One region of the Pseudomonas sp. MDV22-iso1 genome, then DNA from elsewhere that is predicted to be linked to it. Evidence: riboswitches for the same ligand, from Rfam matches in the RefSeq annotation. Region 1 holds a riboswitch; the other holds the start of a gene.

Region 1 (4,212 bases):
CGGTCGCAAATGCGGTGCTTCAGGGCTGGACTGGGCGAAACCGGTGGTGTTGAGAATCACCCCGGCGTCGACCTCATCCAGCCAATCCTCGACCGCCGCCAGGCAGCCGGGCTCTTTCAAACTGGCCAGCGCAATCGGCAACGGGTTTAACCCCGCTGCCTGCAAGCGCTGGCAGAACACATCGATAAACGCGGTGTTCGCCGCCTGTAAATGCGAGCGGTAAAACAGCACGGCGGCGACCGGCTGATCGGCTTGCCAATCGGCTTGCCAGTCCTTCAGATCGGCGGGGCTTTTATGAGGGTGGTAGATGGCCGTGCGCGGCAGGGTTTGCGGCTCGGACCAGGCGTAATCGCGCCCCAGCCAGCGATTGGCCAGGCAGCGGAAAAAGTCCAGCGCGTTGCTCAGGCCACCCTGGCGCAAAAACTGCCAGAGCCGGTCACGGTCGCCGGCAGCCACTGTGCTCAGGTCGCTGAGTTCCGGGTCGGGGCGATCATCGCCGGGCACCAGGATCAGCTGCACCCCTTGCTCGGACAACTGCACCAGCCGCTCGACGCCATAACGCCAGTAGCCGATGCCGCCGTGCAGCGAGATCAGGATCACCTTGGCATGGCGCAGCACTTCGTCGACATACAGGTCGACCGAAGCGTGATTCTGCACCTGCATCGGGTTGGCCAGGCGTACGCTCGGGTAATCGTCGGGCAGCTGCTGCGCCGCTTCGGCGAGCAACGCCAGGCTGGAGTCACCGCTGCACAGGATCACCAGCTCGGCGGGGGTTTGTCCAAGGTCGGCAATGTTGTCATCCGAGACGAATCCGCCGGGCTGAGTCCTGAGCAGGTGCATGGGTTAAACGCTGAGCGCAGCGCGCAACTGCGCTTCAAGTTGAGCAGCGTCCAACGCCTGGCCGATCAACACCAGACGCGTGGTGCGCGCTTCGTCAACGCCCCACTGACGGTCGAAGTGCTTGTCGAAACGCGTGCCCACGCCCTGAATCAGCAGCCGCATCGGCTTGTTCGGAATCGCCGCGAAACCTTTGACTCGCAAAATGCCGTGCTTGACCACCAGTTGGGTCAACGCGTCCATCAGCAGGCTTTCGTCGGCTTGCGGCAGTTCAATGGAAATAGAGTCGAATGCGTCGTGATCGTGGTCGTCTTCACCTTCATGGTGGTGATCGTGGTGGCTGTGGCGGCTGTCGATGTGTTCTTCGGAACCGGCGCCGAGGCCGATCAGCACATCCAGCGGAACGCGGCCGCTGCTGGCTTCGATGACCTTGACTGCGGGCGGCAGTTCTTCGGCGACTTCGAGGCGCACACGGGCCAGGTCTTCAGGGCTGATCAGGTCTGCCTTGTTGAGGATCACCAGGTCGGCGCTGGCCAACTGGTCGGCGAACAATTCGTGCAGCGGCGACTCGTGATCCAGGTTCGGGTCGAGTTTGCGCTGGGCATCGACCTGGTCCGGGAAAGCGGCAAAGGTGCCAGCCGCCACGGCCGGGCTGTCGACCACGGTAATCACCGCGTCAACGGTGCAGGCGCTGCGGATTTCCGGCCACTGGAAGGCTTGCACCAATGGCTTGGGCAGTGCCAGCCCGGAGGTTTCAATAAGGATGTGGTCGAGGTCACCACGACGGGCAACCAATTCGCGCATGACCGGGAAAAATTCTTCCTGGACGGTGCAGCACAGGCAACCGTTGGCCAGTTCATAGACGCGGCCGTTGGCTTCTTCTTCGGTGCAGCCGATGGCGCACTGCTTGAGAATTTCACCGTCGATGCCCAGCTCGCCAAACTCGTTGACGATGACGGCGATGCGCCGGCCCTGAGCGTTGTCGAGCATGTGCCGCAGCAAGGTGGTCTTGCCCGAGCCGAGGAAGCCGGTAACGATGGTGACGGGGAGTTTGGCCAGTGTTTTCATCGGATGCCCTTTGGCAAGGTGGCGGGCATGCGGGACGACAATCGCTGCGACAGGTGCGCGCGCGGAAGAGTTCGCCACCGGATCACCCCGCCCGGTTGTAGTGAGAATCTGTTTCGAGGCAGGTCTCCTGGCTGACGGCGTGCCTGGCGGTTTCGCCTGGCATTCGCTGCGCCTTCCCGCGAACCCGTTGGACAGGGTTTGCAGTGGCGTGGCAGCGAACATCACCGTTCACAGTTGCGGGGGCAGCCGCGGCTTGAACCGCGTTCCCTTCTTAGCTTCGGTAAATACCGAAGAACCTCGAAAGCGCAAGGCTACGCATGGTCTTGGGGCCGGTCAATGTTCGTGAGGCAACACGGCCCCTGTGGCGAGGGGATTTATCCCCGTTGGGCTGCGCAGCAGTCCTGCTCTTTTTAAGGTTTCTGAAGGGGCCGCTTCGCGACCCAACGGGGCGGTGCGACGTTTCGCTGAATCCCCTCACCACAAGTAAACCCCAGACATTCGATACCGAGTTGAGAACCCTTGCCAATTGACGCCAAACCCCCGCCCATGCTCTCCTACACGCCTTGTTACGGGTGCCCTTCACAGGGTGAAACGGGAAACCGGTGAATCATGTGCTTTACTCAAGGCCATGTCAGTCCGGTGCTGCCCCCGCAACGGTAAGCGAGTGAGGAATCGAATCCACTGTGCCAGCAGTTCGGCATGGGAAGGTGATTCTTGCAGGTTGAGGCGAAGCCCCAGCCCCTCGTGAGCCCGGAGACCGGCCCGCAACACACAGTGATTTTCACCTTCACTGAATAACAAACCCGCGGTGGGCGGGCGCTGTTGCATCTCTGCGTGCCCGATTCGCAGGGATCTTCCATGCGCTCTATTCACCCGCTGACAGACCAGAGGGAAGCGCCATGTCGACCATCAGCACCACCGGCAGCAACACCGCCAGCACCACCACGACCCTGACCCAACGCCTGACCGCCGCCTTGTGTGCGTCGATCCTGGGCGCATGCCTTGTGTACTTTGCCGGGTTCTCCCACATCGAAGCGGTGCACAACGCCGCCCACGATACCCGTCACAGCTCCGCATTCCCGTGCCATTGAGACCTGCCGACATGATCAAGCGTATTGCGCAAACCGCAGGGTTCACCGGGCTGCTGGCCGCCCTGCTGCTGACCCTGCTGCAGAGCTTCTGGGTAGCTCCGCTGATTATGCAGGCCGAGACCTACGAAAAATCAGAGCCTGCCGCGGTAGAAATCCATGAGCATACCGGCACCGCCATGGCCGCTCATGCCCACGATGCCGAAGCCTGGGAGCCGCAAGACGGCTGGCAGCGCGTGCTGTCCACCACCGGTGGCAACCTGGTTGTAGCGGTTGGTTTCGCCTTGATGCTCGCTGGCCTCTACACTCTGCGTGCGCCCAATAGCACCGCGCAAGGCTTGCTGTGGGGACTGGCCGGTTACGCCACGTTCGTGCTCGCGCCAACCCTGGGCCTGCCGCCTGAATTGCCCGGCACTGCCGCTGCCGACCTGGCGCAACGCCAGATCTGGTGGATCGGCACCGCCGCCTCTACCGCCGTCGGTATCGCATTGATCGTGTTCAGCCGTCACTGGCTGATGAAAGTCCTGGGCGTGGCGATCCTGGCCGTTCCCCACGTGATCGGCGCGCCGCAACCGGAAGTGCACTCGATGCTCGCCCCGGAAGCGCTGGAAGCTCAATTCAAAATCGCTTCGCAGTTGACCAACGTCGCGTTCTGGCTGGCCCTGGGCCTGATCAGCGCCTGGTTGTTCCGCCGCAAAGGTGAAGGCCAATACCGCGCATGACCCATGCCAGCACAGCGCAGACACTCGTGGTCGGCCTGGGCTGCCAACGCGGCTGCCCTGTCAGCACGTTGCGGGCGCTGCTCGATCAGGCTCTGCAGGCTCATCAGATTGAATTTCACCAGATCAAGGCACTTGCCAGCATCGACCTGAAACGTGATGAACCGGGCCTGATCGCACTCGCCGAACAGCTGGAGCTACCGATCGTGTACTTCAGCAGTGAGCAGTTGGCGGGTTATCACGGGCAGCTCAGTCATCATTCAGACATCGCCTTTGAGCGCACGGGTTGCTATGGCATCGCCGAAAGCGCCGCCCTGGCCCTCGCCGAACAGCTGGCTGACGCACCGGCAAAGCTGCTGATTTCGCGACAAAAATACGCTCAGGCGACCCTCGCATTGGCGTGTGCCGCTTAAAATCTTCGATAATCCCCACCCCGATCATGAGCAATCTTCATCTGAAGGTGTGCCTCGCCCCTTTTTTCACAGGATACGACGATGACC
Region 2 (4,212 bases), on a different contig from region 1:
CAGGGCGGTAATCACCCCGACCGGGATGACCTGGCCCTTGATCAACGTCCTCGACAGCACGTCAGCGGCAATCAGGAACAGCGCACCTCCGAGCGCGCTGTAAGGCAGCAAGCGCGCATGTCGAGTCCCCAGCAGCAGGCGCACGGCATGGGGAATCACCAGCCCGACGAACCCGATGGAGCCGACAATCGACACCATCACCGCCGTCACCAGCGCCGCGCACCCCACCAGCAAAAACTGCACCCGGCGTACCGCAATGCCGAGCGACGCAGCGGAGTCGACACCAAACGTGAAGGCGTCGAGCGCTCGCCGGTGCCACAGGCACACCGCGAGACCGAGCAACGCCACGGGCACCGACAACCACACCGATGGCCAGCGCACGCCACTCAGATTGCCCAGCAGCCAGAACATGATGCCGCGCGCCTGTTCGGAACTGGCCGACTTGGTGATCAGAAACGCCGTGAGCGCATTGAACAATTGCGAGCCGGCGATTCCCGCCAGAATGATCTGCCCGGTGCCACTGGACGATCCGCTGACACGCGCCAGCAGAATCACCAGGGCAAAGGCCGCAACCGCGCCGGCGAATGCCCCGGCGGACAACGAAACCGCGCCAGCCCCCACACCCAGCAACGCCACCAGCACGGCACCTGTGGACGCGCCGGCGGAGATGCCGAGCAGGTAAGGATCAGCCAACGGATTGCGCAACAACGACTGCAGGATCACCCCGCAAGTCGCCAGCCCGGCGCCACAGGCAGCGGCCACCAGGGCGCGGGTCAGGCGGTAGTTCCAGACGATGCCTTCGTCGATGGGATCAAGCACATGCCCGGCCGCCCACAGCTTGTTGGCCAACACCTGGAACACCACGCCCGGCTCGATCGGCGTTTCACCAATGGCCACGCCAGCGATCACTGCCAGCAGCAGTGTCACGAACGCCAGCAGCGTGCGAATCAACGTCCTGGTCATTGCGGCAGGTCGTAGCCATTGATGGCGGTCGCCAGTGTTTCAAGGCCATCGAACATTCTGACGCTGGCCTGCATCGCCATGGCGTCGAGGATAATGATCCGGTTGTTTTTCACCGCGTCCATGTTGCGCGTCACCGGGTCACTGCGCAGGAATTGCAGTTTCTTTTCATGATCGTCAGCAGGGAATCGTCGGCGGTCCATACGTGCAATCACCAGGAACGTCGGGTTGGCCTTGGCGATGGTTTCCCAGCCCACAGTCGGCCATTCCTCGTTGGACTCAACGACGTTGCGCACGCCCAAGGTGTTGAGCATGAAATCCGGGATGCCCTTGTGGCCGGCGACGTACGGGTCGATGTCGAGGCTGGCGCTGGAGAACCAGAACAGCGCGCTGGTGTGCTTCAGGTCCTTGTTCTGCACCGTGGCCATCGACTTCGCCAGGCTGGCCTTGAGTTCGGCGTTCAACTGCTCGCCGCGGCCCTGAACATCAAAGATCTGCGCCAATTGGCTGATGCTTTTGTAGATGCTGTCGATGCGAAACGCCTCCAGCCGCGTGCCATCGGCGCCGACCAGGTTGTCTTTGGCTTCGCAATCGGAGGGCATCAGGTAGGTCGCAATATTCAGCTCATGAAACTGCTCGCGAGTGCCCACTGCGCCTTGCGGACCGACCATCCATTCCAGCTCCACCGCCACCAGTTCAGGACGTTTGCCGATCACCGCTTCGAAACTCGGCTCGTTGTCGGCCAGGCGTTCGATCTTGTGGTTCTCGGCTTTGTACGTGGCCAGGACATCGTTGAACCACAGCGATGTGCCGACCAACTTGTCGCTCAAACCCATGGCATAGAGCATTTCAGTGCCGGCCTGGCCAATGGTCACGGCCCGGACAGGCGCGTGCTGGAACGTCAGCGTGCTGCCGCAGTTTTCGACGGTGAGGGGGTACTGAGTCGGGGTCGCCTGGGCGAGGGCACAAAAACCCAGGCCCGAGAGGAGGGTGGCGAAGCGGGGCAGCAGCATGGGGCGATCTCCATTTGAACCGTACAGGGAAGCCGAGGTATACGGTCTGGAAACACATCATCGAACGCTGCTGCAAAGGCAGTGCAAGGCCGATCACCGAAGTGACGCACGCGGCAAGGATGTCCTTCCCGGACACCCCGCCGGTTAGTGATTTGCTTGGCCGGCAGGTCTCCTGACTGATGCGTCATCGCCTGGCCCCGGCCTTCCCGGGGATGATCCCAGTGGCGTTCGTGGAGCAGGCTCAGCATCTACAGTTGCGGGGGCAGTTCCGTTTGATGCTGTGTGAGCATCACGGATTCCCTATTAATCCCATGTGGAAACCGGCGGCGGCATGGTAGTCGATCAGACCGTCCGAGGGGAACCTGTCTAACCCCGATGCACCCAGATCCACTGTAGGAGCAAAGCGTGCTCGCGATGGCGTCCTGACAACCAAGCCACATCCCCCAGATGCTCCCGGATTAACTGTAGGAGTTAGCCTGCTCGCGATGGCGACCTGTCAGGCAGCAAGTTTCTCCCATATGTACACCGATCAAACTGTGTGTGGCCTGCCCGGCGATGGCGCCCTCATAGCCGGTCGATATTTGCTGATGTACCCGATCAAACTGTGGGAGCTGGCTTGCCAGCGATGGCGGCCTGATCGGCGGTGAGATTGTTGCTGGTGTACATATCCATTTCTGCGGTTACGGCGGCTATTGGTTTCGCCCTTACGGCGAGTCACTTGGAAAAGCGCCAAGTAACCAAACGCTCTTGCCCCTTTCGTCCGGTGCCTCGCCTGGGCTCGGCATACCCTCGCTCCGGTCCTGCTCCGTGGGCCCGCCGCCATCGGCCATCCATGGCCGGGGGCGGCTAACCCGGCATCCTTGCCGGGTTGCCCACTGCGCAGAACCTGCGCTCGGCCTTACGAGGGGGCAAGAAGATCAAAAGCAAATCAAAAGCAGATCAAGTGCAGATCAAGTGCAGATCAAAAGCCGACCGAACTGCGTTTTTTCCAGGTATTGGGTGCGTTCGCCGTAGGCCTCAATCACTCACCTTGATCGCCTCAACATCCCCCAAAGCGCTGTAATGCTTACGCAGCTTGCGCAGTTCCCGACTGCCCATTTTGTCCAATGACAACGTCGCGTTCTGTGCCTCCTGAGTGGCTCGAATCAACTCGTCGATTTTCAGATGCAAGATATCGTTGTCGCGGTTTTGGGTGTTCTGGATGAGGAAGACCATCAGGAACGTGATGATCGTGGTGGAGGTGTTGATGATCAGTTGCCACGTGTCGTTGTAGTGGAAATAGGGACCTGTGAGCGCCCATACGATGATCAGGACAATGGCGGTGAGGAAGGTTTTTGAGCTGCCGGCTCGATTGGAGAGTGCCTGGCAGAATTGTGCGAATTTCATGAATGCCTACTCTTGCGATGGTCAGTGATAGACCGCAGTGATTCTTTGAAATTCTTTTTACTTCTCCTTTGTCCGTGAGCGTTTTCCTCCCGTGTATCCGAGGGCTCACGTCGCTCATCATTTTGTTGGAACTCCTTTCAACGTCGCTCCGTCATCTGAACTGAGGGGGGCTGCGAGCGCTCGTGGCGTACCCGATAACGCTTTTTTTGAACAGCGAGGGACGTCATGAATAGTTCAGACAGCAGGACTGACGGTCAGACCGATCGTCAGGACTCCGGAAGACCGGAAGCCGATTTTCAACATTTGAAGGAGGGCGTTACCGAGGCCCTGGGTGATGCGCGCCAGCAAGCGGATGCGCAGTTCGGGCAGTACCGTGATACAGCGGCAGACCAGATCGAGGCACTGGCCCAGGGGGCTAAATCTTTCGTCTCCGAGATTGAAAGCAAGGACACGCTCGGCATGTCCGATTACCTGGCCGACATGGCCGAGTCCATGAGCGGGCTGGCCGGTAATCTGCGTGGCAAAAGTGCCGAACAGCTGCTGCACGATGCAGCCAATCTGGCGCGCAGCAACCCCACGCTGTTCATTGCCGGCAGTGTTGCCCTGGGCTTCGGCCTGTCGCGATTCCTGAAAGCGGGCACGTCTGCGGCCTATACCACCACCCGCGACAGTGACCCCGCCATGGGCAGCTCCAATCCTCCTTCCGGTGGTTTCGGGGCGCAGCGACCGTATGAAACGTCTGTCCCGCCACGCACCGATTCGGGTGCTGGTTTGGCCACCGGCATCACGCCAGCCTCGCCAAATGAGCAAGACCACCCTTCGGACTTCGCGACGCCTGCCAGACCAACGTCCG

What was found. Region 1 has a riboswitch for cobalamin ahead of cobW (cobalamin biosynthesis protein CobW). Riboswitches for the same ligand answer to the same signal wherever they lie in the genome.
Region 2: another riboswitch for cobalamin. It lies ahead of AC3ZVB_RS14220 (ABC transporter substrate-binding protein); the one in region 1 lies ahead of cobW (cobalamin biosynthesis protein CobW).

What each region holds. Positions count from the first base shown of each region.
Region 1 is NZ_JBYVMF010000007.1:158,194-162,405, forward strand. Features, by position in the region: gene cobN (cobaltochelatase subunit CobN) at 1-840, opposite strand, end outside; gene cobW (cobalamin biosynthesis protein CobW) at 844-1,905, opposite strand; cobalamin riboswitch at 2,006-2,220, opposite strand; cobalamin riboswitch at 2,459-2,685, shown strand; gene AC3ZVB_RS11050 (CbtB domain-containing protein) at 2,805-2,996, shown strand; gene AC3ZVB_RS11055 (CbtA family protein) at 3,008-3,715, shown strand; gene AC3ZVB_RS11060 (cobalamin biosynthesis protein) at 3,712-4,125, shown strand; gene cobM (precorrin-4 C(11)-methyltransferase) at 4,207-4,212, shown strand, end outside.
Region 2 is NZ_JBYVMF010000011.1:8,009-12,220, forward strand. Features, by position in the region: gene AC3ZVB_RS14215 (FecCD family ABC transporter permease) at 1-963, opposite strand, end outside; gene AC3ZVB_RS14220 (ABC transporter substrate-binding protein) at 960-1,973, opposite strand; cobalamin riboswitch at 2,119-2,313, opposite strand; gene AC3ZVB_RS14225 (low affinity iron permease family protein) at 2,991-3,359, opposite strand; gene AC3ZVB_RS14230 (hypothetical protein) at 3,585-4,212, shown strand, end outside.